Regions from separate parts of the Paenibacillus azoreducens genome, predicted to be linked through region 2. Evidence: riboswitches for the same ligand, from Rfam matches in the RefSeq annotation. Region 2 holds a riboswitch; the other holds the start of a gene.
What was found. A riboswitch is a leader RNA that binds a small molecule or an ion and turns the genes downstream of it on or off. The one in region 2 is predicted to bind FMN.
Positions count from the first base shown of each region.

Region 1: another riboswitch for FMN. It lies ahead of ribD (bifunctional diaminohydroxyphosphoribosylaminopyrimidine deaminase/5-amino-6-(5-phosphoribosylamino)uracil reductase RibD); the one in region 2 lies ahead of L6442_RS06840 (DMT family transporter).

Region 1 covers NZ_AP025343.1:2,669,289-2,685,712, forward strand. Annotated here, with positions in the region: gene L6442_RS11455 (spore germination protein) at 1-1,117, shown strand, start outside; gene lysA (diaminopimelate decarboxylase) at 1,243-2,574, shown strand; gene L6442_RS11465 (peptidylprolyl isomerase) at 2,837-3,274, shown strand; FMN riboswitch at 3,655-3,840, shown strand; gene ribD (bifunctional diaminohydroxyphosphoribosylaminopyrimidine deaminase/5-amino-6-(5-phosphoribosylamino)uracil reductase RibD) at 4,228-5,358, shown strand; gene L6442_RS11475 (riboflavin synthase) at 5,373-6,029, shown strand; gene L6442_RS11480 (bifunctional 3,4-dihydroxy-2-butanone-4-phosphate synthase/GTP cyclohydrolase II) at 6,169-7,374, shown strand; gene ribH (6,7-dimethyl-8-ribityllumazine synthase) at 7,654-8,121, shown strand; gene L6442_RS11490 (segregation and condensation protein A) at 8,573-9,367, shown strand; gene scpB (SMC-Scp complex subunit ScpB) at 9,336-9,935, shown strand; gene L6442_RS11500 (formylglycine-generating enzyme family protein) at 10,121-10,891, shown strand; gene L6442_RS11505 (DUF2953 domain-containing protein) at 11,155-11,865, shown strand; gene ytfJ (GerW family sporulation protein) at 11,968-12,468, shown strand; gene L6442_RS11515 (D-alanyl-D-alanine carboxypeptidase family protein) at 12,619-13,797, shown strand; gene L6442_RS11520 (nucleoside recognition domain-containing protein) at 13,853-14,497, shown strand; gene L6442_RS11525 (spore maturation protein) at 14,506-15,039, shown strand; gene L6442_RS11530 (peptidoglycan recognition protein family protein) at 15,128-15,469, shown strand; gene L6442_RS11535 (pseudouridine synthase) at 15,491-16,231, shown strand; gene resA (thiol-disulfide oxidoreductase ResA) at 16,360-16,424, shown strand, end outside.
Region 2 covers NZ_AP025343.1:1,601,985-1,618,408, reverse strand. Annotated here, with positions in the region: gene L6442_RS06860 (ABC transporter ATP-binding protein) at 1-984, opposite strand, end outside; gene L6442_RS06855 (ABC transporter permease) at 989-1,825, opposite strand; gene L6442_RS06850 (ABC transporter permease) at 1,827-2,837, opposite strand; gene L6442_RS06845 (ABC transporter substrate-binding protein) at 2,981-4,822, opposite strand; gene L6442_RS06840 (DMT family transporter) at 5,765-6,724, opposite strand; FMN riboswitch at 6,854-7,013, opposite strand; gene L6442_RS06835 (S-layer homology domain-containing protein) at 7,182-8,198, opposite strand; gene L6442_RS06830 (DUF6359 domain-containing protein) at 8,348-12,001, opposite strand; gene L6442_RS06825 (bifunctional 2',3'-cyclic-nucleotide 2'-phosphodiesterase/3'-nucleotidase) at 12,294-14,342, opposite strand; gene L6442_RS06820 (phosphate/phosphite/phosphonate ABC transporter substrate-binding protein) at 14,772-15,737, shown strand; gene phnC (phosphonate ABC transporter ATP-binding protein) at 15,970-16,424, shown strand, end outside.

The DNA.
Region 1 (16,424 bases), 1.1 Mb from region 2:
TACCTTCCCTGTGAGAAGCCCGGAGGAGCCAAGCATCGAAAGGGTGGTCAGGGGAGCGAGGGACGGATTTACCGAAACGCTGCTGAGCAACATTGCGCTTGTCCGCAGACGGGTGCGCGACCCTGGTTTGAAAGCCGATCTCGTTCAGGTGGGCCGCCGCACGCGGACCGATGTATGTATTGCATATATTGACGATATCGTGGATAAAGTGCAGGTGGACTCGATCAGGGAGAAAATCAAGGGACTCGATATCGAAGGGCTGCCGCTGGCGGATAAACAATTGGAAGAAGCGATTATCAATAAAGGCTGGCATCCCTATCCGCTGGTCCGATACTCGGAACGGCCCGATGTGGTAGCTGCCCATTTGCTGGAGGGCAGGGTGGCGGTTTTCGTTGATACCTCGCCGAGTGTTATGCTTATGCCGACGACTTTTTTTGATTTATGCCAGCATGCCGAAGAAAACCGGCAGACGGCTTTTATGGGCACCTATTTAAGATGGGTCCGCTTTATCGGGATATTCGCCTCGATGTTTTTGCTTCCGCTTTGGATGCTGATGGTCATAGATCCCGGGCTGAGGCCGCCATTTTTGGATTTTATCGGTCCGCATGAACAAGGCAAGATTCCCTTGATCGCCCAGTTTCTGCTGATCGAATTCGGTGTCGACCTGCTGCGGCTTGCCGCCGTACATACCCCGACTCCGCTGGCTTCGGCCATGGGCCTCATCGCTGCGATTTTGGTTGGCGATATAGCCGTCAAATCGGGATTGTTTATCAATGAAGTCGTCCTCTACATGGCTGTTGCCGCGATCGGCATGTTCGCAACGCCGAGTTATGAGCTTGGCCTGGCGAACAGGCTGATTCGATTGGTGCTTCTGGCTGCGGTAGCTATTTTCAAGGTACAGGGATTTGTCGTAGGCACAACGCTCCTAATTTTGCTGCTCACGCTGCATCGTTCGTATAATTCATCGTATTTGTGGCCATTTATACCTTTTAACACAAAGGCAATGGCCGGCTTTCTCTTTCGCTTTCCGGTGCTTGAAACGAAGAAAAGGCCTTCTTTTAACAAAACGAGAGATAATACAAGGATGGCGCCAAATCCGGATAATAACGAACAATAGTAAAAATAATACAAATGTTTTGCATAAAAATCCATTCATTCTCTTTCGTTCTCTGCTATACTGATGTAAAAGTTCTGATGGATGAATTACATTTTTCAACACAGAAAGCGAAGGGATGCTAAATAATGTTCTTACATGGTACAAGTCAAATCAATGCAGCCGGACATCTGGAGATTGGCGGATGCGATGTCACAGAGCTCAAGGCCAAGTACGGAACGCCGCTTTACATCGTGGATGAAGAGCTTGTGCGTCAGCGCTGCCGGGAGTACGTATCCGCTTTCCGCGCATCCGGACTGAAATTTCAGGTAGCATATGCGAGCAAGGCGTTTTGCGTTATGGCGATGTGCCGGATCGCGGACCAGGAGGGCATGTCGCTGGATGTCGTATCCGAGGGTGAGCTTTACACCGCGCTGCAGGCCGGTTTTCCGGCTGAACGCATCCATTTTCACGGCAATAACAAAACGCTGGATGAAATCGAAATGGCTATTGACGCCAAAATCGGCTGCTTTGTTGTCGACAACTTGATTGAACTTCAGCTTCTGGGTAGCGTGGCTGCCGAAAAAAATGTGCGAGTGCAAATTCTGCTTCGGGTAACTCCAGGGGTTGAAGCCCATACGCATGAATATATTTCCACCGGTCAAATTGACTCGAAATTCGGTTTTGACATCGGAAACGGTTCTGCGTTCGAGGCCGTGCAGCTTGCAATGGAACAGTCCCATCTGGAACTGCTTGGCGTGCATTCGCATATCGGCTCCCAGATTTTTGAGGTTGACGGTTTTGAGCTGGCCGTTCAAAAAGTTGCCGACTTCGCGCGGCGGATCGATCAGGAGCTTGGATTCCAGTTCAAAGTGGTTAATCTGGGCGGAGGGTTCGGCATCCGTTACGTGGAAGGCGACACGCCGCTAGAAGTAGCGCAGTATGTTAAAGCCATTACCGATGCGGTTAAAACGCATTTCTCCGGCTGGTCCTCCGAAACACCTGAAATTTGGGTGGAGCCGGGACGCAGCATCGTCGGAGATGCAGGTACGACATTGTACACCGTAGGAACAAGCAAAGACATTCCCGGCGTTCGCAAGTATGTGGCCGTTGACGGTGGCATGACGGATAATCCGCGTCCCGCTCTTTATGAATCCAAGTATGAAGCGATGCTTGCCAACCGTGCCAATGAACCTGTCGAAGAGACGGTGTCCATTGCAGGCAAATGTTGCGAAAGCGGAGACATGCTGATCTGGGATTTGGAGCTGCCGAAGGTAGAGCGCGGCGATTTGCTGGCTGTCTCCTGCACGGGAGCATACAATTACTCCATGGCCAGCAATTATAACCGGATCCGCCGTCCGGCGGTAGTATTTGCCCATCAGGGAAATAGCGACCTTGTAGTGCGCCGCGAAACGCTGCAGGATATCATCGGCAACGATATGATACCTGAGCGGATCAGCAAAGAGCCTGTTCTGAAATAAGGACGGCCGAGTGTAAAAGCAAGAATTGGGTAAAAGAACAAAACACAAAAAGGATCATTTCTGTATTGGGGAATGCGGAAATGATCTTTTTTGTGTTGAATTCGCAGGTGAAGCCGAAGCAGCAATTCATCAGCAATGATTGTGAAATATTGCATATAAAGGGCAAAGTGAGATACAATCAGAAAGCGATGGCAAACGCGAGTTTAGTTTATAATGCTTTTTGCCTATTGTAGCGAAAATAATCAAAGGAAGTGAATATCAAATGAAAAAAGGTACAATTGAACTTGAAAACGGTGGAATCGTTGAAATAGAATTCCTGCCTGAAGAAGCTCCCAACACGGTAGCCAACTTCGAAAAGCTGGCGAATTCCGGTTTTTACAACGGATTGTCTTTCCACCGCGTCATTCCTGGATTCGTTGCCCAAGGCGGTTGCCCGGTCGGAAACGGTACAGGCGGTCCAGGATACACAATTGATTGCGAAACGGCCACAAACACGACCAAACATACCAAAGGCGTTCTGTCGATGGCTCATGCGGGACGAAACACAGGCGGCAGCCAGTTCTTTATCGTATACGAGCCGCAGCCGCATCTCGACGGTGTTCACACCGTATTCGGCAAAGTAGTAAATGGTATGGAGCATATTGACGCGGTCAAACAAGGCGACAAAATGAAAGAAGTTAAAGTTTGGGACGCTGAGTAATACAGAGTGAATAAATCCCCCCTCTGAAGGACAAACCCTGTTCAGAGGGGGGATTATTATCGGAATACCTTCCGACCTTTGCATAAAAATGCATGCTAGATTTGAAAGCGATTTTCCCCGTCGAGTCCCAAGTTTTGAACTGATTGCTGCATGATTTCACAATATTCTTTTCTTGGTGGAACTGAACGAATTCAAATGTATTGAACCCGCCTTTTACCTTGATGCTGCATGGGAAAACGGCTTTTTGCGCTGCGTGCAGATGATGCGGTTCGTTAGATTTTGAGTTGCAATTTTGGAAATGAGGTGTTAACATTCCTTTTAAGAAAGCAGCTTGATTTATTTCAGCTCAGCTTTCCGTATAATTTCATACGCATTATTGGTTGATCCTTCGGGGCAGGGTGAAATTCCCTACCGGCGGTGATGATGCTTATTTATTGCTTGCGCATAGACGCGCAAAACCTTAAGCATCTTAGTCCGTGACCCGGCCGCGTGGCCTATGGCCCGCGTACGGTGGATCCGGTGCAATTCCGGGACCGACAGTATAGTCTGGATGGGAGAAGGAGAGAAAGCGCATGGTACATACCGTTCATGCGATGCACCCAATAAAGCAGGTTGAATGTGTCTTTTTTCACGATGATTCATATAGTTATTTGACTAAAGCGATTTGCCGAGTTAGTCCTTTTTGAAGCGGCGGCTTTGGTTATTAGCTTTAGTTGGATGTGTACGGGTGGATTCTATCCGCAAGTTGTCACAGGACATTTTGCTTCTTTGACTTACCTAGAATTCCCGTTAGTCGAATGAATTCGTGAATAACATTAGGACAATAACGACCTTTTCCGGTCCATGATTTGTCATGGCGGAAGCTTTATTTGCGTGTCTTCAACTTACTCTCATGACTGCCCCCGGATGTGATCCGGAGGGCTTTTTTGTTGCATTTTCAAGGGGAAGGAGGGATGAAAGAAGTGCAGATGGCGGTGAATGATGAGTTTTACATGTCCTTGGCTTTAGATATGGCTGAGCGGGCGCAGGGGCAAACCGGCATCAACCCGGTTGTGGGCTGCGTTATCGTCAAAGACGGCGCAATTGCCGGTCTGGGGACGCATCTGGAGCGGGGGAGCGGCCATGCGGAAGTTCATGCCGTTCAGATGGCCGGCGATAAGGCGGAAGGCAGCACGGTTTACGTGACGCTCGAGCCCTGCAGCCATTACGGCAAAACGCCGCCTTGCTGCGAGCTGTTGGTCGAGGCAAAGGTGAAAAGAGTGGTGGTCGCTTGCGAGGATCCGAACCCGCTTGTCGCCGGTTCCGGGATCGATCGGCTTCGCCGCAGCGGCATTGAAGTCAAAGTCGGCGTTCTACGGGAGCGGGCCCTACGTCTGAACGAAAAATTCGCCAAATATATTACGACAGGCATGCCGTACGTAACGATTAAGACGGCGAGTACGCTGGACGGCAAAATCGCGGCGGATACCGGCGACAGCAAGTGGATTTCGAACGCGGAGGCAAGGCTGCAGGCACATGGCCTTCGCCATCGCCATCAGGCCATCATGGTTGGCATCGGGACGGTTCAAGCGGATGATCCGAGCTTGACGACAAGGCATGATGGGGTGGATGGTATACAGCCGGTCCGGATTATCGTAGATTCGCGGCTCGGTCTGTCGCCTGAGGCCAAGATCTTCAGCGCAGGAGAAACTCCGGTCATCGTGTTAACGACGGAGCGGCATGATGCCGAGAAGGCAAAGCTGCTCATGGAATGCGGAGTAAAGATTCTAGTTTGCGGAAGCGGCCCTGCTGTCGATCTCAAAACCGCATTGACAGAGCTTGGCCGCATGGAGATTGGCTCTATTCTTGTAGAAGGCGGCGGAACGCTAAACGGAGCTTTGCTTAAAGAGCGGCTTGTGGACAGGATTATCCTCTATCTTGCCCCGAAGATCATCGGCGGCAAAGCGGCGCCGGACAATTTCATGTTTGAAGGCATCCACCAAATGGCGGATGCTATCACACTGGATGCTTTGGAAATCGAGCAGGTCGGAGATAACGTATGTATTTCGGGAATCCCGGTGTGGCCGGATAACGAAAAACAATAGGAGGAGGAAACGGCATGTTTACCGGATTGGTTGAAGAAATCGGCAGTTTGGATGGAGTCGCTAGACAAGGCGAGGCCATGGTGCTGAACATCAAGGCATCTGCCATTATGGACGATGTTCGGATCGGCGACAGCATTGCGGTAAACGGATTATGTCTGACGGTGACGAAGGTGCACGGCAGCGGTTTTTCCGCCGATGTCACGCCTCAGTCATACCGCCATTCCAATCTGGGGCTGCTAAAGCCGGGCAGCCGCGTCAACCTGGAGCGGGCCATGCAGGCGGGCGGACGATTCGGCGGTCATATGGTGCAGGGGCATGTGGATATGACGGGAACGGTCCGAAGGGTCACCAATGAACAAAATGCGGTATGGATCGATATCGTTCCGGATAAGCCCGATTTATCGGTATATATCATCCCGCAAGGTTCGATTACGGTGGATGGCGTCAGCCTGACCATCGCGGAGACTGATGGGGACAGTTTCCGGGTGTCAGTCATTCCCCATACGTTTGAAGCAACAAGCTTATCCGGTATGAAGCCGGGCCGCGTGGTAAACATCGAATGCGATATTATCGGCAAATACGTGCATGCTTTGCTGGGATCACGTGCTGCAGGCAGCGCCGGACGACAGGGAATAACGCTTGATACCTTGGCAGCCAACGGATTTGTGTAAGCTCCATCTAATTTGAACTAAAGAAAAGGATGAGGAAAAGGCAAAGAACATTTCACTTGGCTGCCTTATCCGGTCAACTTTATATAACACTAATAAACGGATAGATTGGATGGAAAACGAAAAGGGGGTACGAAACATCATGGATCATTTCCAATTTGACTCGATTGAAGCAGCGCTGGAGGATCTCCGCACAGGCAAGGTCATTATCGTGGTAGACGATGAGGACCGGGAGAATGAAGGGGATTTCGTGGCACTCGCTGAAAAAGCGACGCCGGAAGTCATTAACTTTATGGTGACGGAAGGCAGAGGACTCGTATGCATGCCTATCACTCGGGAGCGGGCGCAGACGTTGGAACTCGCCCCAATGGCGGCCCGGAACACGGATCATCATGGAACGGCATTTACGGTTTCCGTTGATTATTTGCATACGGATACGGGCATTTCGGCTTACGAGCGGTCGCTGACGGCGAAGATGCTGATCGATCCGGAAGCTAAGGCCGCTGATTTCCGCCGTCCCGGACATATGTTTCCCCTGATCGCGAAGGACGGGGGAGTGCTGCGCCGGGCCGGCCATACGGAAGCTGCGGTGGACTTGGCCAGATTAAGCGGCTCGGTTCCGGCAGGCGTCATCTGCGAAGTCATGAATGAAGACGGCACCATGGCGCGACTTCCGGATTTGCAGCTGATTGCGCGAAAACATGGCCTCAAACTGATATCGATCCAGGAACTGATCAAATACCGGAATCAACGGGAGAAGCTGGTCCGCCGCGAAGCGGACATTCGCCTGCCGACGGATTTTGGAGTATTCCGGGCCGTTGCTTATACCAACGAAGTCGATGACAAAGAGCATCTGGCCCTGGTAAAAGGGACGATTTCCGGCGAAACGCCGGTACTTGTGAGGGTTCATTCGGAATGCCTGACCGGAGACGTGTTTCATTCCCTGCGCTGCGACTGCGGCCCGCAATTGGCTGCGGCGCTGCGGCAGATCGAAGCGGAAGGCGCGGGCGTGCTGTTGTACATGCGGCAGGAAGGCCGGGGAATCGGACTTATCAACAAGCTGAAGGCGTATGAGCTGCAGGAGCAGGGATTGGATACCGTAGACGCGAATTTGAAGCTGGGTTTCCCGGCGGATCTGCGAGATTACGGAATCGGAGCGCAAATTCTCAAAGATTTGGGCATTCGCCAAATCCGGCTATTGACCAATAATCCGCGGAAGATCAAAGGGCTTGAGGGGCACGGCCTGGAGGTTGTCGAACGGGTGCCGATCCAGATGGAGGCCGGAGCGGATAACAGCCGTTACCTTCATACGAAGCAAACCAAACTTGGACATATGCTTAATATTTAGTGAATTGCTTAACAAAACTGCCCATCGCTATTTGAGCAAAATAGCCCATTCCAAGATTCCAACGAAACTAGAGAACGCTATTTGATCAAATAATGAGGATTTATGCACGATTTCGCCAGAATAACGTTATGGTGTTTCTTTACATTTGAAATGGCTGCGTTTTTGCCGCAATAATGTTTCCTGGTTTCAGTAGCGAAAGACGGCGCAGCGGTATACTCGCATAATATCAATTATTTAAGTATTGAGCTGAAAAAATCATACACGAAAGGTTGATAAAACATGGCACATATATATGAAGGAAATCTGGTTTCGAGCGGACTGAAATACGGAATTGTAGTAGGCAGATTTAATGAATTTATTACCAGCAAACTGCTAAGCGGCGCATTGGATGGATTGAAGCGGCATGGCGCGGGCGAAGACGAAATCGACATCGCCTGGGTGCCCGGAGCCTTCGAAATTCCGCTGGTCGCCAGCAAAATGGCGCAAAGCGGCAAATACGACGCGGTAATTACGCTTGGAACGGTCATTCGCGGAGCCACCTCCCATTATGATGTGGTTTGCAACGAAGTGGCAAAAGGCGTTGCCGCTACCAGTCTGAACACAGGCATTCCGGTTATCTTTGGCGTGTTAACGACAGACAGTATCGAGCAGGCCGTGGAGCGCGCGGGTACCAAAGCGGGCAACAAAGGATATGAAGCCGCCGTATCAGCGATCGAAATGGCGAATCTGGCGAAGCAGCTTAAGTAATCAGCATTTTAGAGGAATCGGCAGGAAGGCGCCCCGATCAAAGGGGTGTCTTTTTTTGTTAAGATTATAGAATTTATAAATTTTAAGCGGAGCTTAAGAAATCCTATAATCGCAAGAAAAACATCCGCTAAATGCGGTCTGTCTTCCTAGAAAGTACGTCGATAGACGTTTTTCTTATAAGATGTGATCAAGGCGATCTATCTTCTATGAAAATAACATCGATCGACGTTGATCTGAAATTTAATTTGATTTTATATATTTGAAATGCCTGCGAGGGGGCAACGGCGATGTATTCTATAAAATATTTGCGGAAATCCATTCAAAGAACCTGGCGAAACATGGCGAATTGGTGCTTATTTGGCAGAGTGCCTTTACACGGGGCCCTAAATTTTTTTAATATAGTATAGTAGAAAAAATAATATGAGCTTATTTTATGGACGGAGGATAAACCGTGAACACAGTATTATACAAGCTGGAGACTTTTGAGGGTCCGCTCGATTTACTGCTTCACCTAATAGACAAAGCGGAAATCAATATCCAGGATATCCCCGTCAGTGAGATCACCGACCAATACATGGAGTACTTGCATAACATGCAGGAGCTGGAACTGGACATCACAAGCGAGTTTCTCGTAATGGCCGCCACGCTGCTATCCATCAAAAGCAAGCTTTTGCTGCCAAAGCCGCCGGTTTTCGTTATGGATGAAATGGATTTTTACGAGGAAGAGGATATTGACCCGCGGGCCGAACTGGTGCAAAAGCTGATTGAATACCGAAAATATAAAGGCATTGCGAAGCATCTGCAGGAACAGGAAATGGAGCGGAGCTTGATCTATGCCAAGGAGCCTGAGGATTTAACCCCATGGATGCCGGCGGTGACGGAGAACCCGGTTCGCGGGCTTCACGTGCAGGATCTGATGGCCGCATTCCAAAAGGCTCTGCGCAAGGCGGTCAATCGAACCGCGTATACTCGAATTCAGCGTGACGAAATATCCGTCAAAGACCGGATCCGGCAGGTTGTCGATGTGCTGGCCCAGTCCGGGCCGGGCGGGAAAGTGCTGTTTTCGAGGCTTCTGCATGAAGAGATGATCCGGCATGAGATCGTCGTCACCTTCCTGGCCATTCTGGAGCTGATGAAGATGAAGCAGATTATGTGCTACCAGGAAAAACTGTTCGACGATATTGTGATGGAATGGAAAGGGGGGGATCAGGTTCATGGACTTTCCGAAATTGAAGTCGATTATTGAGGGTATGCTGTTCCTGGCCGGAGACGAAGGATTGACCGTCAAACAGATCGCGGAAATCGTAGACCACCGTCCGGAGCTTGTTGCCGATGCGCTAAAGGAGATGCAGGAAGACTTCGAGCGCCAGCAGCGCGGCATTCAGGTGGTGCAAATCGCGGGCAGCTACCAGCTGACAACGCTGGGAGACCATGCGGATTATTATCAGAAGATGGCTTATTCGCCGTCCCGTTCTTCTTTGTCCCAAGCCGCGCTAGAGACATTGGCTATTGTCGCTTACCGCCAGCCGATTACGCGCGTGGAAATTGAGGAGATCCGCGGCGTCAAATCGGAGCGTGCCATTCAGACGCTGGTTAACAAGGATTTGATTGAAGAGACGGGACGTGCCGAGGCCATTGGCCGGCCGATTCTTTACGGAACGACGAAGTCGTTTCTCGATTATTTTGGTTTGCCCAACCTTCAGGCGCTTCCGGAACCGGAATTGTTTGAAATTACGGAAAATTTGGAAGAGGAAACGCAGCTTTTATTTGAAAAACTGGACGGCAGACAGCTGACGTTCGACGATGTGGATTGAATAACTACCCAAATACTCAAAGACCGGGAATCTATGAAAACATGGATTTCCGGTTTTTTAAGATTGGCCATTCCTCATGCCTGTTTTCTGTGAAGGATACGAACGCCAGACTTCGACGGATGGCTTACTGTTGAGCTAAAGGGCAGCATTAGTTATAAAAATAATGAAATAAATAAGAGGTCAATATGACAATCGGAAAGTATGGAATTGACAGAGAGCGTTTTCTGGAAAATTTAATGAATTTGATGGTATCAATAGACGGTGGGACTGTCGAATTACGCGATTATATTAACATCAATAAGTGGCTTAGTTCTGATTACACTTTATCGGACCCTGGAAGAGGAAGCGATAAAAAGGTAATTACATGGACTGAAACGGTCGAACCTTTCTATGTAATGAAGTATCCGGTAACACAGCAGTTGTATCATTTTGTCATGCATGAAGAAGAAGTAGACCCTAATGCGAATAACCTGCCAATTACGGAAGTTTCATGGTTAGATTCGCTAGTCTTTTGTAACAAATTGTCCAGAATACTTGACAGGTCTGAATGCTACACAATCACAGATGCAAGTGAGAACACTACATATAACAAAAAAGCGAATGGCTTTCGATTACTATCAGACGCTGAATGGCAGTATGCGTGCAAGGCGGGAACCAACGGATATCGTTACGAAAGAATTGATAAGATTGCATGGTATCGAGAAAACTCCGATGGAACAGCTCATAAGGTCGGAAAACTACTTCCTAATCCATGGGGACTTTATGATATGATTGGAAACGTTTGGGAATGGTGTTGGGATCTGTATGATGCCGAACGATATGGGAACTATAGAGTCTTCCGGGGAGGCAGCTGGGCTGAAGTTGAAAATAATTGCGGTTCGACGATTAGAAGAAAAAGCATGCCTGATTTCAAAATAGATGACCTTGGCTTTAGAATAGCACTTACAAATCAATGATGCTAAGGGGTTATTTTAAGATTATAGAATTTATAAATTTTCTTGCTACGCTGAACAATTCTATAATCGCAAGAAAAACTATCTCTAAGCGCGGTCTGTCTTCTATGAAAATACGTCGATAGACGTTTTTCTTATAATTTGCATGGAGCCGATAAAGCCCTCGCTCCCGTTGTATTGAAAAATGGGAATCCGAATCTTTTCCAGCGATGTATGCCATACTATGTCCGAAGAAAACGTTGCTAAGGATCCGAGGGGGCTTTATTGTGTGGATTGCGCTGGTAGTGATCGCCGTTATTTTCATATTGATTTTCGCTGCGGCGATATCGGATATCACCTTCACTGTGCGATTCAGCAAAATCAGCCGAAACGACCGGGCGGAGATTGATATCCATATGTTATACGGACTTGTCCGTTATCATTATGAGATGCCTAAGCTGATGTTCGAAAACATGAAAAAAGGCTTCCTGCTGAAGCTGGAAAAAAGCGGAAATGCGAACGGTTATTCCGGGAACGCAGAGCATACGCGCATCAACAAGAAAAAAGTGAAGCACTGGGCGCATGATTTCCGGATCCTCCTCAAATCAACGGTTGCCTTAAAAAAATGGCTGCAGCGCATGTTTGCTCATGTCAGAGTTCAGCAGCTTGATTGGTCGACGAATTTATCGGCAGGGGAAGCGGAATGGACCGCGGTTGCGACAGGGGTGTTATGGAGCCTGAAAACGACGCTGGTCGGCTGGTTATCCTTTCAAGTCCGAATGAAAAGCAGTCCCCGGCTGAATGTCACGCCGCAATTTAAAGACGAAATGCTGTTTTCAACCGATTTTTATTGCGTTTCCCGGCTTTCCTTGGGATATGCCATGTATGCTTTGTTTATTTTGTTATCAAGAGTTATGAAAGTTGAGGGCGGGTTGAAAAGATGGATCCGTTTATATCGCCAGTTCAAGGAAAAGGGACAAAAAGTTCCAAGCGTTTAATGCCGTCATGGGCGAATCCTTTCTACATACTCCCATATGGATGTGGACAAACTAACTTTGGAATGACCTTATTTAAAGTTTCATGAAGGAGGAAGCAAACAAATGTCCGATCATCCGATTCAAGGCCTTATGCAAACCGCTATGGAAAATATCAAGGGCATGGTCGACGTCAACACGATTGTGGGCGATCCCGTACAAACGCCGGATGGCAGCGTTATCCTTCCGATCAGTAAGGTGGGATTCGGATTTGCGGCGGGGGGCAGTGATTTTAACAGCGAATATGCGGTGAATACCGCAGACAAAGCCGGCGGCGAGCATGGACATGCTCATGCGGACATGAAGTCCTCGATGCCTTTTGGCGGCGGAAGCGGCGGCGGGGTATCCATCCGTCCGATTGCATTTCTGGTCGTCGGCAAACAAGGCGTGAACGTCGTGCCGCTCGATAGTCAAACCCACCTGTTCGAGAAGCTGATTGATTCCGCACCAATGATGGTGGATAAAATTCAGGCGATGTTCCAATCCGGAACCGCATCGACGACAGGATTTAACGCCGGACAACGCGAAATCGAAGTCGAAGATCATTCGAACCCGACATTTTATTAACAGATGATTTTTCCCCTTCCGAGCCGAAGGGGATTTTTCTTGATAAGATCTTTGTGGGGTTATTTTGCATGAAACGCGGCTATTGGGTATATCGGACATAAGACAAGCATATACTTGTACAAGATTTTCAAGAATCCGGAGGAAAAAATAATGTGGATAAAATCAATCAGCAGTTGGATTGTCGCAGTCGCTCTGCTTCTGACGAACTTGGCTCCGGTTTCAGCGGAAAGAAGCCAGGTTCTTCCCGAACTGAGTACGCATGCCCAGGCTGCCGCCCTGATGGATGTCACCTCCGGGCGCCTGCTGTATTCAAGCCATGGTGACGATGAATTGCGCATAGCCAGCTTGACCAAAATTATGACGGCGATTGTAGCAATAGAGCATGGGGATTTTCGAAAGCCGGTTAAGGTCAGCAAAAATGCGTTCGGCAAAGAAGGTTCCTCGATATATCTCAAGCTGGGCGAAGAAATGACCCTTGAAAATATGCTGTACGGCTTAATGCTGCGGTCCGGAAATGATGCTGCGACTGCGATTGCCGAACATGTCGGCGGATCCGAAGAAGGTTTTGTGTATTTAATGAATGAAAAAGCAAGGCAAATCGGATTGAAGCATTCCCATTTTGCCAATCCCCATGGACTGGATGCTGATGGGCATTATTCCTCCGCCAATGACCTGGCGAAGCTGACGGCTTATGCGCTTCATAATCCGATGTTCCGTGATATCGTGAAGACGGAAACCAAGAAAGCCCCTAATCCGAATGAATCCTGGGATTATCAATGGTATAACAAAAACAAAATGCTTAGATTGTATGACGGGGCGGATGGGGTCAAAACAGGGTATACGAAGAAGGCTTTCCGGTGTTTGGTCAGCTCGGCGACGCGGAATGGTCAGCAGCTCGTCGCGGTTACGCTGAATGATGGGGATGACTGGAATGATCATGGCAAAATGCTCGATTACGGTTTTGAGTTTTTTCCTTTGTCACGACTGATGGAGAAGGGCGAGTCCGTAAAAGGCCATGATCTGGTTGTCGGCAGTACCTTTCAGTACCCATTTGCGAAGGGGGAAGCGGAAGCGGTAGAAAACAAGCTGGTCATGACCCCGGCAGTCAGGCAAGGAAGTCCGGATCTCAGCTTTGGGCTGCGCGGGGAAATCCGGATTTTTCTTAAGGGGGAGCAGATCGGTACAGTTCCGGTTTATCAAAAAGGCAGCTATTTGCCTGAACCAAGCGTCAGGAATCCGGCCACAGGGACAATGGCTCAGGCGGATACCTCAACTTTTGCCGGATCGCTGGCGTATATCTTGAAAAAATTGTTTTTACAGCATGATTAATTAACGAAATATGACTTGAGATAAACCAGGGAGAATCGGGAGAGGAGTATGGGAAATGATTAATGTCATCTGGCTGGCGCTGATCATCATCGGCTTTGGGTTTGCAGCCGCTCAAGGGAATATCGAAGCCGTGACCTCGGCTGCGTTCGACGGCGCCAAAACCGGTGTTACTGTCTGCTTTGGCCTGATCAGCGTGCTCGTGTTCTGGCTCGGAATGATGAAGCTTGCCGAGGATTCAGGACTTCTCAAGAAAATTGCGAAGCTGCTGAGCCCGGTCGTAAGATTCCTGTTTCCTGACGTGCCCCGCAACCATCCCGCTATGGGATATATTTTGTCCAACATGAGCGCCAATTTGCTCGGCCTTGGCAATGCCGCTACACCGATGGGGATCAAGGCGATGCAGGAACTGCAGACCTTGAATCAAGATAAAACGGGCGCAAGTCCAGCCATGTGTACTTTGCTTGCACTGAATACGGCCAGCATTACATTGATTCCGACCACGCTGATTGCAATACGGATGAATTACAAGTCGGCAAATCCGACGGAAATTGTCGGAACGACGCTTGTTGCGACGATCATTGCCACATTTGCGGCGGTGGCGGCGGACCGGTATTACCGGCGGAAATTTCTGAAAAGAAACCCGAGGCCGCCCATTCCGGCAGATCCTATGCAGGGAGCCAAACCGGATATGAAAGGATGATGCTTCAGATGACTGCAATCATCAACACGATTTCAGCGTGGGCGATCCCGGTCCTAATTGCGTTCATTCCTCTTTTTGCTTTTGTTAAAAAAGTACCTGTGTACGAATCTTTTGTCGTCGGCGCCAAGGACGGTTTTGAGACCGCCATCCAGATTATTCCCAATCTTGTTGGCATGATGGTGGCAATCAGTGTCTTTCGCGCCTCCGGGGCTCTAGACTTCTTCGTCGGATGGACGGGCCCGTTTTTGCGCGAGCTCGGCGTTCCGAGCGAAATTTTACCGCTTGGGCTGCTTCGGCCGCTCACCGGGACGGGTTCGCTTGCTTTTGCAACGGACTTGATTTCAGTTCACGGACCTGACTCGATGATTGGGCGCATGGCTTCGACAATTCAGGGCAGCACGGACACAACGCTGTATGTATTGACCGTTTATATGGGTGCGGTGGGTATCCGCAACGGCAGATATTCGCTTAAGGTCGGCCTGTTTTCCGATGTGGTCGGGTTTATCGCTTCTATCATTGTCTGCCTGCTATTCTTTGGCTAACCCCCTGCTTTGTAAGCTGTAACGTAATGATGGACACCTCATATACTGTAACACGTAATTGCATTGTTGACGGATTGAGGTGAAATCCATGACCTTCGAAGGCTTTATCATCCATCATTCCTCCTGTGAGTCCATCAATGGAGTCGGATATGATTTCTGGATCGGGGCGGACGGCTCCGTAACCTCGGCTCCGCTTTTGACGGACCCATCCCATATCCATATCTGCCTGGAAGGCAATTTCAACCGCAGCTACGTGCTGCTTGGCGCTGCCGAAAAACAGCAGCTTTTTGTCGCCAGCAAGCTTATTTTGGAGCTGTCCAGGCAATATGACATTTCCCCACTATTTATCTTCCCTCACACCCCCGCTTGTCCGGGGAAAGATTTTCCTTGGAATGAACTTGTGATTTACCCTGCTCACGGGTATCATTAGTTTGAGGTGACCTAATATACAATGGAAAGATTACAGAAAATTTTGGCGCAGGCAGGCATCGCTTCCCGCCGCAAATGTGAGGAACTGATCCTGGCCGGCAAAGTGGAAGTTAACGGGGAGACCGTGACTACGCTCGGAACCAAAGCGGACCCCGAACAAGATATCATCAAGGTGGAAGGCAAATCGATTCGAAACGAAAAGAAGATTTACATCATGATGAATAAACCGAAAGGCGTTATCACAAGCGCATCCGATCCTGCCGGACGCAAAATCGTAACGGATTACGTAAAAGGAATCAAGGAACGGATTTATCCGGTAGGACGTCTGGATTACGATACGGAAGGGCTGCTGCTGCTAACGAATGACGGCGAATTTGCCAATATGCTTACCCATCCGAGACATCATGTGCCCAAAACGTATCTCGCCACCGTCGAGGGGATTCCGCACGGCAGCGAGTTGGACAAACTCCGTGCGGGGATTCGGCTCGAGGACGGCATGACTTCTCCTGCGGAAGTCGAATATAAGGATATAGATCTTGAGAAAAAAGAAGCGGTCATTAGCATTACGATTCACGAAGGCAGAAACCGCCAAGTGCGCCGCATGTTTGAAGCGATTTCCCACAAAGTCATCCGTCTGAAACGGATCTCTTTCGGCGATCTGCAGCTGCAGAATTTAAAAAGAGGCTTATACCGTAATCTGACCAAAGCAGAGGTAGACAGTCTCAAAAAAATGGCTGAAAAAGGAAACAAAGAAAAAAAATAACGCGGAAGGACACACAATATTCATAACCGTCCGTCACAAATATGTCATGTTTTCGGTATAATTTCTCATAGGATGTTCAAATCCGGGGATGAAAACATGAGATTTGTCATAGAAAAGGGGCATTTGGCATGGGTAAATCAAGAAAAAAAGTTCAGATTATCATCCTGCTTTTGATCGTTTTTCTGGGCGGATA
Region 2 (16,424 bases):
CTTCAACGTCCCCGGATCGAAATGGCACCGGTACAGATTGCTCCCGTTCGCATGCACAGGCACCTTGCCGACTTTGCATTTATCGCGCGCATACGAACAGCGTTCCGCAAAACGGCAGCCCGGCGGCACCTGCTTCAAATTCGGCGGGGCGCCGGGAATGGCCGCCAGCTTCTGTCCTTTCATGCCTTCTTCCGGCACCAGAATCGAACCCATCAATTTTTTCGTATAAGGATGGACCGGATCAAAAATCATCTGCGCCGCCGTGCCCCGTTCGACAATTTCGCCTGCGTACATCACCATAATTTCGTCCGTGACATGGTACAAAAGCGGCAGCTCATGCGTGATAAAAACAAGCGACCGGATATACTTTTTGTTCAGCAGATCCTTGAGCAGCTTGATGACCGCCTTTTGCGAGGTGACATCCAGCGCGGAGGTGGGCTCATCGGCAATAAGCACTTTCGGATTCAAGATGGTGGAAATGGCGATGACGGTCCGCTGCTTCATCCCGCCCGACAGTTCATTCGGATACGATTTTAGTACCTTTTCAGGCAAATTGAGCGTCTTAAATCGTTCGGCCGCCAGCTCCCATACCTGCTTTTTCGTAAGCTCCGGACGGTGCTCCTTCATGATGTCCTCGAGAAACCGGATGATCCGCAGCGTCGGATTCAGCGCATTCATCGCCGCCTGCGGGATATACGCGATTTCTCTCCCGGAAACCTTGGAGCGCAGCTGCTCCTTGCTCAGCTTCATGATGTCGCTGCCGGAAATGCGGATGGAGCCGCTCCCGTAATGCAAAGGCGGAAAATAGAAGCCCATCAGGCTGAGCGCCAACGTCGACTTGCCGCATCCCGACTCGCCGGCGATGCCGAGCGTTTTTCCTTCCTCCAGCTCAAAATCGACGCCGTCCACCGCAAATACCTTTTCTTTGAGCCGGGTTTTGTAGTAGGTTTTCAGGCCGCTGACTTCCAAAATATTCATGCCCATCACCTCAGCTCCTTATCTTCGGATTAAAGATTTCATCCATGCCCGTATTCATCATATACAAGGAAAATGTGATCAGCGCAATGGACAAAGCCGCAGGAATAAACGCCCACCAGGCTCCGGCCACCGGCGCTTCAAACACCAATGCCCAGTTCATGATGATGCCAAGCGAAATCGTATTGTACGGGCCCAGGCCTAACATGGAAATCGACGCCTCCGATAAAATACCTGACGCTGTTTGCAGTACGAAGGCCATAACGACATAAGACGCGATGTAAGGAAGGATTTCGAACAAAATGATTTTGGGTGTGCTGTGGCCCGAAATTTTGGCGATCTGAACATGGTCCCGGTTCCGGAGCGAGGTGGTCTGCGCCCTCACGGCCCTTGCGGTCCAAGGCCAGCTGGTGATGCCGATGATGATCGCCGTCACAAGCGAGCTGCGCGAGTTGATGCTGACCGAGATGAGAATCAGGATGACAAAGGACGGAATGACGATAAAAATATTGGTAACAGCCGTCAAAATATTGTCGATCATGCCGCCGATATAACCGGAGGCAAGACCCATGATAAGGCCAATGATCGTGGCGAACACCCCGGCAATGAGTCCGACCCGGATCGAAGTTTGTATGCCGTACATCAATTCCAGAAACAGATCGCGGCCGAAATTATCCGAGCCAAGCCATAAGTTCGCATCCGGCGGCTGGAAAGCCAAAGCGATCATCTCCAACGGATCCTTACGGTTGATTTGCGGGTAGATCAGCACCAGAGCGAGCATCAGCAGAAACAAAACGGCACCGATCATGAACTTCGGCGATTTCAGAAGAATAGCGAAGGAATTTTTCATCTCACTCTTCCTCCATTTGCGCGGCTTTAATTCTCGGATCAATCAGGCCGTAAATCATATCGATCGTGAAATTGGCCAGAAGTACGGTGACGGCGATCAGCAGCGTGCAGCCGGAGATGAGCGGATAATCCAGCTGGCGGATGGCCGTGAACATCCATGTGCCAAGCCCCGGATAGCTAAACACGATTTCACAGATCAGCGAACCGCCTACCATCGTTCCGATGGAGAGGGCCAGTCCGGTGATTTGGGGCAGCATTGCATTGCGGAACACATACCTGGCAATCTTCGCGTCACGGATGCCAAGCAGCTTTGCATACAAGACGTAATCGGCGTTCAGCTCGTAAATGGACATTTCGCGCATCCCGATCGCCTGCCCGCCAATGGTGACCAGCACGATGGACAGAAACGGCAGCGTGTGATGCCGGATAACCGAACCGATAAAATCCAGGCTCAAGCTTGGCACCATTTGAAAATCATAACCTCCCGATAGCGGAAACCAACCAAGCGTAAGGGCAAACAAGTACAGCATAATAATCGCAAGCGTGAAAAATGGAATCGAGTTGATAAACAGCGCCACCGGAAAAATAACCTTATCGAATACGCCCTTTTTGTAGGCAGCCACCGCTCCAAGCAAGTTACCCAGAATCCAACCGACCAAAATCGCAGGGAGCTGCAGCCCGATGGTCCAAGGCACCGCGGACGCCAAAATATCCGTTACTTTTTTCGGATACAACCCAAAGGAAGTACCCAAATCCCCGGTGAACAATTTTTTAATATAAATCAGAAACTGCATGCCGAGCGGCTGGTCGATGCCGAACTCCTTCATAAACGTCTCATAGATGCGCTTGATCGTGTCGCTGTCCGTCATCCCCTTTGACATTTGCGATACGATCAGGCTGACGGGATTGCCTTCAATCATGCGCGGCAGAAAAAAATTCAGCGCAATGGCGATCACGAGCGTCATCAAGTACCAAAACAGCTTTTTGACAAAATATCGCGAATAGGCGTTCAAATGACTCCCCCCTTCGAACTGTCGGCGAATTTGCCCGGATCAAGATGCAGTCAGTGAAAAGAGAGCCCGCATAAGGGGGCGGAAGGATCGCCCCTCCCTCATGCAGGCCGTCAGCAATCAATTCAGCATTTTGCAAAAAAACATCAATTGTGAATTTGGTACAATGCCCGGATACCCGCGCCGTCCATGGCGATTTGCGGCGGAATGTTGCTGCCGTCCCCATCGATAGGGAAACCCTTCCATACGGATTCATTCACGGTATGGAATACCCATGGCCGGTACATCAGCGGCACCGAAGGAATGTCCGTCAGCCAGATTTTCGTCAGTTCGGTGTACAGGGATTTCAACTGCGCTTCATCGGAGATGGCAGGAATTTTGTCAAGGATCTGGTCGGCTTTGTCATTTTTATACCGTCCCCAGTTCCAGAATGCCATTTCGCCGATCTTCGGCACTTGTTTCGAATACATGATGTCATGCGCTCTGCTCCAAGGCTGGCTCGGATTGACTCCGCCGGCAGGCGTGTTCATGATAATGTCGAATTTGCCTGTTTGCAGATCATTGTTCCATACAGGCGCTTCCGGGAATTTGGTGCGGATTTCGATGCCGACGGCTTTGGCGCTTTGCGCCACGATTTCCAGCGCAGCATTCCAGTCGGACCAGCCATAAGGGCATTCCACATCATATGGACCAAGCCGGGTGCCGTTCAGCACGCGGATGCCGTCCTTGCCTTTTGCCGCTCCGATTTTATCCAGCAGTTCATTGGCTGCTTTCACGTCGGTCGTCCACTGCAGCGATTTGATCGCCTCTTTATCCACATATTTCGATTCGGCGTCGGTATTGAGCGTTAGTGATGGTTCCATCGGTGCCGAATAACCGCTCATCGCCAGATCCGAAATCTTTTTGTAATCGATGCTCATGGCAATCGCACGGCGCACATCGGCGTTATCGAGACCTTTTTTGGAGAGATTGAAGAAAATGGAAGGCATGGAGCCAGGCACATAATACGGGGCATCCCTCAGATAGGTTTTGATCGGCGCCCCGCCTTTCCACATATTCCATACCTGCGGAATAAACTGCTGCGACACGTCAACCTGACCGCTCTTGAAAGCCAGGTCGCCGGCTGCGTTATCCTTGTAAATCACATGCGTGATATATTTCGGGGCAGGCAGCTTGCCAAACAGGGATTTGCCCCAGTAGTTATCGTCCCTGACAATCGTGATTTTCTGGTCGTTGTAGTAGTACATTTTGTATGGACCCGTCCCGACCGGATCCGCATTCATTTCCTTACGGATAGCCGTCAGGTCGTTGTTCGCTTTCTTTTCGATCTCTTCCCAAATATGCTTCGGAAGCATCGGAATCAGCTCAATGCTGTCAAGGACCGTCAGCTTATTCGGGTTATCCTTGTTCAGCTTGATGTTGACGGCGTTTGGACCATCGGCCGAGACATCCGAAATATACGTCCAATAATTGCTCCAGTTGATGTCGTATTTTTTGCCGAGCTGATACGTGTACGCGACATCTTCCGAAGTGAACGGCTTGCCGTCGCTCCATTTGGCATCCTTGTTTAGTTCCACATGCAGCGTATCGTCTTTCCATTCATACTTGGTGCCAAGCAGAGGCTCAAGCGCGCCGTCGAGCTCATTGATCATAAAAAGAGTTTCATACACAAGCTCGCGGGAGCTGCCGTAGTTGATCGGAAATGCCGGATTTCCGCTTAAAAGGTTGAAGTTGGTCGGCGCTCCCCACTGCAGTCCGTTGATGTACAGCGTTTCATTTCTTGGCGTTTCTTTCGCATCTCCTTTTGCCGGTTCGGCCGCCGGCTCTTTCGAAGGCTCTGTCTTGGTCCCGCCCTCCGGCGTTTTGTTGTCGCCTTGCGTTTTTGGCGTTTCCGAAGCCGATGGCGGCTGCACGGTTTGGCAACCTGCGATGAGAACCACTGCCATCAATAATGCGATCAGCGGCTTGGAAGCAAGTTTCAGCTTCATGCGAATTCCCCCATTCATCACATTCACAACTCCAATCAAAACGCTTAAAGAAATTCTAAAACGTATTCTGCAAGCGCTTTCTCCTAAAAAATGTATGTCTTCCAGCGTAAAACATGACTGAAATATTTTGTCGATAAATCGATGATTGCGTGTTAAACCAGGGGGGGAATTTAATAATGGGGGGCCAGCCATGAGTTTTATCCGTGTAGGGTCCCTACGTGAGAGAGTGATTTGAGGAAAACGAGAGCTTGAATATAAGGAGAACGCTGCTATTTTGCATCTTTTTTCGCCATGACCCCACTCCGCAACGGGATTGCTGCAAATGAAGTCAATTTCATACTAGATATCGAGTGTTTGAATTATGGTCAGGAAGCTTGCAAAAGTGCAACTATTTTTACGTTCCAGGTATTTATGGTCAGGAAGCTTGCAAAAGTGCAACTTTCCCCTAACTTTTAGGCATAAACAGGCGATTCACGATTAAATTGATGCACTTTCGCAGCAATTTTTCATTTTACGCGATAAAATCCCTGAAAAGGATGCACTTTCGCAACATTTTTACTTTTCATAAGAGTCAACTGTTTGAAAAAGCTTGTGCCCTGAATCAATTTCATAATGAAAAAATAGATGCAGAATCGAAGTTCTCCCAGTATATACACAGCTTATATTTTGCAAAATGCGGGATTTTGCAAAATTCGATTCCACCGCTCCCGGGTACAATATAACTAAACCGTTTCGCTCTATATATTGCTGATTGAAGTCGTTCCTTGGATTTTTACAAAATCCTCTATATTTCAAAAAAGGCCGCTTTCACAGCAGATGAACTGCCATGAAAACAGCCTTATATTTTTGCGAAGCTTTGGCTATATTTGCATAAGCATGAACCTATTTAAGACCAGCTTCAGCGTACTGCGGGCTCTTACACGGTTGTGCCATTTGTATACATTAAGATGCATCTGCACTCCGGCGCGAAATGATGAACAATACGCTCCAAATGAGCATAAATCCGCAGAGCTGGGCAATCGTTACTACCTCACCGGCGATCAGCCAATTCATAAGAACCCCAACCATCGGGAAACTCAGCTCTGCCAGCGTTGCTACCGAAGCTTTCGTCGTAGTCAAACCTTTATAATAAACGAGCAGGCTCAATAGTCCAGGCAGCAACGCCTGCCCCAGCAAATTGATGGATACGGCGGCAAGCGGTCCCGCCGCGGTCGGGAACTGCCAAGGATCACCCTGGTTGATCGTAATGCCGATCAGAAGCGGTAGCGCCAAAATAAATCGCAGGGAAGTTACGGTCGCGTATTCCATTTTGCCGACCATCAAACGCCCCATTACTGTAGAACCGCCCCAGAGGGCCGCGGCGGCCAGGGAGAGCAGACTTCCTACTTTCACAAAATCATTGACATGGCCAAACGGGAACGTAAATCCAAACGTGAGGAGATAAGTGCCCGCCAAAGCCACCATAAGCATCCAGCCGAACTGTTTCGGCAGCTGTTCCTTCAACAGCATGCGTGCCATAAGAATGGCGAAAATCGGCTGAAGTTTTTGCAGCAGCAGAACGGCATTCAAATCCCCGTGGGTGAGGCCTAAAGTAAATAGAATGGTGGCTATTGCCGAGCCGCCCCAGGACAGAAATAGCAGTGCGCCGATATGGCGCAGTTTCAGGCCTTTGATTTCAGATCGATGTTTCCATAAAACCGGCGCGACAAACAACGCGATGATGATATGCTCGAGCAAAACGATCTGCGTCGGCGTAATATGCTCCCTGAGCAAAATAATCCGGAACAGCGGATCCGCTCCCCATAATGCCGCTCCGAGAACTACCAGCCAAAAGCCGGTTCTCGAACGGTCCGCCTGCTTGCCTGTGGAACTTAACTTGAATTTGCTGCTTACGTTTTCCATCTTCTTGATCCCCTTGCCTGAATACGGAGTCAACATTGGAAAACCCCCGCTCATCGACATCAATCGACATAACGGGGGTTGATCAAATAAGCCTGCCGAAATCACAAAAATTTCGCACAAACCTACTTCTTTGATCTTCTCCCATCCGGACTTTACCGTCGGCCCTGGAATCGCACCAGGTCAGTCGCCGCCTTGAGCAAACAAAACAGCGAGTCGCGGGCTTGACGTCCCTCTTATAGCAAGGACGTTCACCGCCGGTCAGGAATTTCACCATACCCCGAAGATCCATATTCATAATTTTAGTATTGGTTAAACAAACTATACCATTAGCTTCACATCGTCGGATGTTAAAGTCATCACAATGGTCACTTACAATAGTATAGCATATATCATAGCTTTCGTGTCGGTTGATTTCAATAAAGATTTTTTTCCACCTTATCCAAAAAATCAATCGAACCTACTGCCGCTGCAGCAAAGCCAAAATAACAACGACCGCTTCCGCGCGTGTTGCATGCTCGCTTGGCGCAAACATGTTGCCGATTCTTCCTTTCATGATTCCTTTTTGCTCCGCCGCTGCGGCATACGGCTTGGCCCAAGCAGGAATCCGATTGTTGTCGGCAAAGCTTGGTTGATCGGAATTTCTCACAGCTTCCGCCGGATTTAGCGAGCGGATGGCCATTGCCGCCATTTCAGCCCGCGTAATCAGTTTGCCTGGCCCAAAGGATCCATTTGCATAGCCGTTCATGATGCCGCGATTGACCGCCGCTTCCACAAAAGGACGCGCCCAGGATGGAATTTGCTGCACATCGGTAAACTTCAGCGGCTGCGAGCTGCCTGAGCTTTCTCCTAAAGCGCGAATCAGCATGGCCGCAAACTCGGTCCGCGTCACTTCTTTGTTCGGCAGAAATGTTCCATTGGCATACCCCGTAACCCAGCCTTGACGCACAGCTTCCTGGATGGAATCTTTGGCCCAGTGCCCCTCGATGTCTTTTAAAGCAACCGTCGTTGAAGTTATGCCGTTATCTATCGAAAGCTCCGCTTTGCCGGCCGCCGCTGCATTCAGTTTGGAATCCACGAGCTTGACGTCATGCACCGAAACGGATGTTGTGCCGCTCCCCAACCTCTTAAATTTGATGGAAGCCAGTTCTTTCGTACCGTTGTCTCCGGCTATTTTGCCGACCTTGGTATGGGCAATGCGGATTTTGCCGTTTTTGACGATCGGATCGACTCCAAAACCGCTTGCCCCTGAAGAGGCGCTTAGATAGACCAGCTTGCCGGGATCATATGAAATGATCAAATCATAAGCGTACAGATCTTTCAGATCATTACCGGTCACAAGCACCGTAATCTCCTGTCCGTTGACAGCCGATTTTAAAGAAATGGAAGATGCCGCTTCGGCAGCAGCCTGCGCTTGTGAAGCAAACCAGATGAAACCCAGCATCAATCCGAATACGGCAGTAATTTTCTTCAGCAAAAGTATCCATCCTTTCAGACTGCAAATCGCAGGAGACAGCCGGATGGCTGCGTCCTGCGATTCGTTCATTTTCAGTATATAAGTTGAAGCAATCAGTTTAAGGATGAAGGCAGCCGGGTGAAATGTTCTTTCGATCGCTGCCCGCTCCCTTATTTGTTATACCAGTCTCCGATAATCATCTGGGCTACGCCTGCCAGTGAGCGGATCGTAATTTCGCCTTCATTGAAGAGGTCAGCGGAAGCTACGCGGCTCCAATTGCTGTCCGTCGATTTGATGCCATAGTATTTGGCGATGATGGACAGGTCTTGGACGGAAATTTTGCCTGCTCCCGGAACAAGCGTGATCAGCTTGGACTTGAAGAGCGAAACGGCGCTGTTCAGCGCAGACACAGCGGCATCCACTTGCGACTGCGAAACGGATGAGCTGTTGTTCACCGATACGGCCGACTGGATTGCGGATTGCAGAGCTGATTTGGCCGCAGCCGGATATTGGCCGATTTTGTCGCCTGCGGCGGCATGATCATAAATATTCTGCGCGGCAGCAATCGCTGCGGTCAAGGCAGACTTATCGGCAGGCACCGATGGGTTCGGAATGACCGAGTTTCTGAAGGTATTCACGGCTTTGGTCAACGCGGCCAGCGCCGAGTTGATCTGCTCCTGAGTGGCTGAAGCATTGTTATAAACAGCATTCGCCGCTTGAATGGCCGCCAGCAGATCCGCTTTGGCCGCAGGCGGGTATTGCCCCGGCTCCGTTCCGGTTACAGCCTGGTCGGCCAGTTTTTGCGCATCCTGGATGGCCGCCAGCAGCGCGGTGCGGTCAGCCGCGGCGATCTGGATGCGAACCGAGGCCGAACCCGTGCCGAGCTCCTGGGAAGAGCCGTCAGAGGATACCGTAAACGAAGCTAAGGATAGATCGGCATAACCGGAGGCGTCGGCTTTCAGCTTGCCATGCAGCTTAAACAGTTCGCCGCCGTCTTTCACCGCATGTTCTTCGCCAGTGCTCGCCATAAGAAGCCGGATCTGTCCGGCATCCGGCTTGACGCCCGCCGCCAGCAGGCTCAATCCGTTTCTGGATGAGGTTACTGCAGTTTCGGCAAGCACCGGATTGCCCTCTTGATTGGTCACCGTATCAAACGTGATTTTGGATGGATCGTACTGAATCGTAACATCCAATGCCGTAAACGGATACGTCAGCTTGCTTACGCCAACCGCCAGATCAACGGGCGCTCCGGCATAAGCCGTGGCAGGACCGGTCAGGGTACCCGTATTGTCTTCTCCTGCAGATGCTGCCGTTACGGTAATGCTAACGTTCAGCGTATCGCTGCCTCCCTTGCCGTCTTCGACCTTAAAAGAAGCCGTGTAGTTTCCTTCCTTTTGCGGCGTCCAGGAGAAGGTTTGCTGCGCAGGGTCGAAGTTCGCCCCGTCCGGAAGCTGAACGGCCGTGTACGCGAGATTGTCCTGATCCGGATCCGCAGCTTGTACTTTAAAAGATAATGCCGAGCCGACCTGCACCGTCTGCGGATCAACGGCAGTAAATACAGGCGGATGATTTTCCGCCTCGGTTCCTGCCGGGCGAATATCGGCGAGTTTCAACAGTTTAAGTTGAAAATTATTTTTAAAGATGGAAGAAATCCCTGTAATATCGACATTTGTCCCTTCCGGGAACGCCGTCTTCAGCGTATCCGCGGAAATCCCCGTGCGGCTGTCAACGCGCACATGATTGGTTATGCTTCCGCTCACCAGATCAAATTCCAGCGAGCCGGATATAGTCGCATAATTCCGTACGGTTGCGTTTTTTAGCGTTATGAGCTGCCCCTGATTACCGGCATTCACCGCGTCTTGAACGATAGGTTTCGGGGCTGGAATGTCGGCCTGGTCGTCAAGCTTGGCCACCTGAACTTCGCTCATCAACTCTACCTCGGAGTTGTATACGGTTTTCTGGGCGGTGATTTTGATTTTGTCGCCGACATGGTATCCCGCAGCTTTGTCAGGGTAGACATAAATACCTGCGGTTCCGTCCTGCAAGTAAAAACCTGATCCGCCGAAGATGCCGGGTTCGGATGTAATGACCCCTTGAACCGTAACGTAGCTGTTATCTGCGGCGGTTCTGGCGCTTGCAATGGTCGTCAGATCCGGGATGGTCACAACCGGGCCATCTTTGCCCGAACCATAGGAACCTGCTTTATACGTGGATGGATCATACCATTTATAACCCGCTGCCGGAGTTGTCCAAGGCTCCGTTCCGGGGATTTCCGCCGATGTGGTCGGTTCCTCGAGGGCACCGAGCAGCGGCGTAGGCGCATCCATCGTAATCCCTTTGTTTTCGAAGGTGGCATAATCCTCATGAACAGCCAGCCATTCTACGGTTTGAACAAGAAATACGCCATTCTGCCCTTCACCCTTGAATCCGTCATAGGTTTTTTTCTTGCTGCCATTGTCCTCGCGGACATAAGCTGGGCTGGCATCTTCAACCGGGGACGAATCGCCGATGAATGCGGCTTTGCCTTTTTCCAGCTTGGAAATGGCTGCGAAAGGCCCTTCGGCAATACCGCCGTTTTGATAAACGCCGCCGTTCGGGAAGTTTTTCTTATCGCTGTTCTCAACGGCGTTATTCCAACCGGGAACATTTTTCGGCAAATACACCACGCCTTTAACTCGTTTCGGATCCAGAATGACAAGCGTCGATCCGCTGTGCATCTCCACATCGTTGACGCCGGCCGTAATGCCAAAAGATTGATCATATTTTACGGCATCCGTCTTGGTCACGTCGCCGATGGAATTGTAGCGGAAACGGACGCCGAAGTTTTGCCCGAGCCAATCCGTGCTGGTCACATCTTTCATGGCGCCGGAAGCCGCTTCTTCCGAAGCCATGCCTTTGGACGGATTTCCGAAAGCTCCGCGGCGGTAGCCGTTCATCACTTCCGAGGAATCCCAGCGGTTCAGGTTCCGGTCGGAGTTATAATGGTCCGAGATGAAGAAAATGCTGCCGCCTTCCTTGACGTACTGCAGCATTGCATCCTGCTCGGAGGTTTTAAAAGGAATATTCGCCTCGCCGATGATAAATACATCATATTGCTTGAGCTTGTCCAACGTAATGGTTGGGGTATCGTAAGACTGGGCATTCATCGGGAGTTTTCTTTCCAGTGCATCCACCTGAAATTTCGCATTCCTCAGGCCGTCCGCAAAATCGGAAAAAGCCCCGTCAATGACCCAATCGGCAGCTCCTGCGGTTTGGGCATGGCTTTGATCGAACAGCACTTTTTTGCCTGTACCGTCCGGAAGGGTGGTAGGAACGCCGATATTTTCACTGCCCGGATCATTCGGATCCGGCGTTCCGCCGCCGTTGCCGGGATCTCCTCCGCCGGATTCGCCCGATATGCTCATCGCAGTCGGATTTTTAACGCCATTCATCCCGCTATAAGCGGTCAGCATGCCTGTCACTTGAAGCTTTTTGCCCAGATTGGACGGGTTGGATTTCAGCCCGATCGCAGGCCGGAAGCTTGCAGATACCTGCACATCGATCAGGTTGCTTTTATTTGTTTCACCGGGAGTATCCGCGATGAGAACGTTCAGGTCATCCTGAAAATTCGAAAAAATAAGCTTGGAATTATACACTTCGCCAACGATGTAACCTTCAACTGTAGCCGTTTCTCCGCTATTGTTCTTGGCGATCGCCTCAGCTACGGTAAGCGCCGGGGCGGCGGCTTGCGCCGGCATGCAGCCAAACACGCTGGATAAAAGCAAAACAAAAGCAAAAAAGAAACCAGCAAGCTTCCGGTTGCGGAACTTCAAATGATTGGCCATATTCATTCCTTCCTTTTCCTCCCCAATTCTTATAAAATCTCAGATCCCCTTAAACATAACATTCCTTTATTATTGCAATTTGCCGAGTCTGTAAAATCTTATCACGCATTCATAAGACCGCCTCCAGCGCTATGGTAGTAGGATTTTATAATAGAAAATAGCGGCTGGATAAGCGCCTTAATCCTTATATTTGTAAAAAAAACGCAGAGGTCTCAAGTCACCGGAGCCTCTGCGTTTCGAGCAAATTTAGGATATGTTAACTATTATAAATATGAAAATGCAATCTATTATGTCAATTTTTGTATTCTTCTGCGCGCTGCAGGACAGCTTTACGGTCGGATAACACTGCCTCGGAAACTTGCCCCATGCCCAGGTCGATACTATAAATGCCGTACCCCTGCTCATTGGTCCGTCCGGTATATGCGATCCGCGGGAAATCCCCGATATATTTCACGGCGGCGGGCGAAGAAAGGAAAGTAACATTCACCGGTTGGTCAATAGGAACGAAACTCCAGTTTTTCTCTATGAGACCGTTAAGATTGCCTTGTTCGGCTATATAATCGATAAGCACCTCACGATTCTCGTCTTCGGTATCCATAATCAATTCCGCTTCGCGGAGACCGGGAAAGTTGCAGCCAAACACGCGATAATTGCTGGTAACCACCATAAATTCCTGTTCCGGATCCACCGGGCTGCCTTGATAACATAGATCGGTAATTCTGCTTGCGCAAGGATGATGCACTGTACCATCCGGTTTGTATTTTGCAGGTTGGGTGACATCCACCCGATAGGTAATGCCGCCGATGACATCGAACTGAAAAACCGCAAACAGCGGATTTAGCAGCGGCTGCTCCGCGCTTGCCGCCGGATCGATCCGGTTGTACAAACCTGCGGCCATTTCAAGCCATTCCTTAATGCCTGCGCCGGTCATTTTGACTCCTTTAATGGTGTTGTCAAACAAGTACAGCTCGGTTGCGTTTTTGATGGCAATGGACCCTGCGGGGATATCCGCGTACTCTTTCGGTCCGTTCCGCCCCGCTTTAAACGGCGATCCGGCGGAAAGAACCGGCAGATGCCGCAAATGGGGAGCGGAAGCAGCCAGCCAGCGCTGGGCATAAGCGATTTGAGCACGGTTGACAAGCTGAACGGAAGCATCCTCATGCACCAGAGAGAAATAGCTGTGCAGAGGCGCCTCGACCCGTCCGATCGGAGCGTTTGCATAAGCAACCGCTTGTTGATGGGGTTCCCGCAGCATTTCCGTTATGTCAGGATCGGGTTGGGCCAGCTCGATTCCCCGTGAGTGGTCGTACACTTCGCGGATCATGGACCGCCCGTGAGCCACCCGCCATCTGCCGTCCTGAAGTTCCAGCGATAAATCGATGATCCCGAGCATCATGCCCCCGTATCCGGCCTGTACGGCAGGCAGCCCATTGATGGTTCCTTTCTTCCAATCCAAACAGGGAAGCGAAGTTCCGTCCGCTGATTTAAAGGCTGAATTTAAAGCGGAAAAATCCGGCGATGGAAACACTCTATGCGTATGGGAGAAGGTTATGGCATCGATATCAGGCACCAGGCTGAGCGGCAGCATGGCATTTTCGGCATCGCGGTCTATCAGGGACACATCCGGATCAAACCCAGTGTGGGCAAGCGCAATCACGACATCCGCCCCCTCCTCTTTCATCCGCGGTACCCATTCCAATGCAGACTGAACCATATCTTGGACTTGCACCTTGCCTTCCAAATGGTTTCGATCCCAATTCAATATTTGCGGAGGCACGAATCCGATCACCCCGATCCGTACTTCATGCGGCGCTCCGGCACTGTCGAAACAGGTTTTGGTCAGAATCACGTATGGTGTATACCGGTTCACCCGTTGGCCGCTGCTGGTCTCCTGTTCATGCATATAAACATTTGCGTTTACATATGGAAAATTGGCGCCAGCGACTACTTTATCCAAATAATCCAGCCCGTAATTGAATTCATGATTGCCAAAAGTTGCCGCATCATATCCCATTGCGTTCATCACCCGGATCGCCGGATGGACAAAGGCTTCCGCTCCAGGCAAAGAAGATGAAGCCGTGCGGACCGCGCATGTCGCCAGCGGCGTCCCCTGTATCAAATCCCCATTATCCACAAGCAGTGTGTTTTCTGCTTCGGCCCTTGCTTGCTGAACCAAGGTGGCAATCCGGACTAACCCAAGCGAAACATCCTGCTCGTCCCGGTAATAGTCGTAATCCATCAGACTCGTATGCACATCGGTCGTCGACAAAATCCTCAGCTTCATGGATGGTTCCGCCTTGCCCTGCATGTCCGCCCGTTGTCTGTTTTGAATGCCGCTCACCGTTACCACTCCCTTATAAATTTCTATCTAAAATGGCTCAACAGAATAATTAGTACCTGACATTGCACGAGTTAGCCGCTGCGGTTACGGATCGTTCTTCAGATCGATTCCGTCCCCTCCGCTATCTTCACCTCTTGTCAAGCACTAATTATGAATTGAGCCTAAAACATCACGCTCATTATACCTCCGGAACGTTAAGCAGGCGTAAAATCCCGCTGCTCTACTTTCTTTCTATAATAATAGGCTGATAATAGGCCGATTTCCCAGCTTCTACCGACATTCGGTTCTGGTTAATTGGCCGCAAATTTTACAAGAAGCCAACAAAAGAAACCCTTTGCGTTAACCCTTGTCTCCGGCGCCTATGTTAAGCTCGTTTCTGTCAGACGGATGTATCTGACCTAAAAAGACAAATTTGCGGAGGGGACCATCATGTTTAAAAAAGTACTGACGATCGGCATGACGCTGGCGCTCGCGGCCAGCCTTGCAGCTTGCGGATCTAAAAGCGCAGGCGGCGACAGCAAAGACGCAGCATCCGGAACCGCGGAAGCGGCATCTTCGGCTTATGTGCCGAAAGAACTTAATGTACAATTCGTTCCATCCCAGAATGCGGATACGCTTGAAGCCAAAACAAAACCGCTTGAAAAACTGCTTGGCGACAAACTTGGCATCCCGGTTCACGTGACCGTATCCCCGGATTACAACACCATTGTGGAAGCGATGGCTTCCAAACAGGTTGACGTCGGCTTCCTGCCGCCAAATGCGTATGTACTGGCTCATGACAACAAAAAAGCAGCCGATCTTCTTCTGCAGGCGCAGCGTTACGGCATCAAAGACGATACGGGTGAAGACACAACAGAAAAAGTTGATTTCTATAAAGCCATGATCGTCGTGAAAAAAGATTCTCCCATCCAAAGCCTTAAAGATCTGAAAGGCAAAAAGATCGGCTGGCAAAACGTAACGTCTTCCGCAGGTTATGTATTCCCGGCTGCCGAGCTGAAAAAGGAAGGCATTGATCCCGACAAGGACGTACAGGGCGTGACGATTAAAGGGCATGACGCAGCCATCATGGCGCTGCTGAACGGTCAGGTGGATGCTGTCGCCGTTTTCCAAGACGCGCGCAATACGGTTAAAAAAGACGTTCCGGACGTATTCGAAAAAACCCGCGTCATTCACTACACCGCCAAAATTCCGAACGATACCGTCAGCGTCCGCAGCGATATGGATCAAAGCTGGAGAGACAAAATCAGCCAAGCATTTATCGATATTACCAATGATGCGGAAGGCGCTAAAATCATCAAAGATATCTATACGCATGTAGGTTACACTGCCGGAGACGACAAAAACTTCGATCCGGTTCGCGAATATGCCAAAGCCGTTGGCCAGGAAATCAAGTAATCGGGCAAGCTCAAAAAACATTAATCATTCATGCAGTAATCAGGGCAGCACCGTCCATGGTTTTTTATGGCGGTGTTGTTTCCCATTAGACGTATGAAATAACCCCACAAAGTGGAGCCTACGCTTCGATGCTTATTCCAAATACTTTGCGGGGACCCCAAAAAACTTATAAAACTATACTATTGAAAAGAAAAATCCTTTTCAGATACCATTACAGAAAGTTGGTTCGGGCATGATTGAATTCGACAAAGTATCCAAGGTCTATCCGAACGGAACGGTCGGACTAAACAACATAAATCTAACGATCAATGAAGGGGAACTGGTTGTGATCGTCGGTCTCTCCGGTGCGGGCAAGTCCACTTTTTTGCGGAGTATCAACCGCCTTACGGACATCACGGCGGGGGACATCCGGGTCAATGGCAAATCGGTGACCCAGGCTTCGGGCAGCCAGCTCCGCCATATCCGGCGCGACATCGGAATGATCTTCCAAAACTTCAATCTGATTAAGCGCTCAACCGTCATCCGCAACGTCTTGTCAGGGCGGGTGGGCTATCACTCCACAATGCGTACCATGCTTGGCTGGTTTCCTAAGGAAGATGTGGATTTGTCCCTTGACGCGCTGAAACGCGTCAACATCCGCGAAAAAGCATATGTCCGCGCCGACCAGCTCTCGGGCGGCCAGCAGCA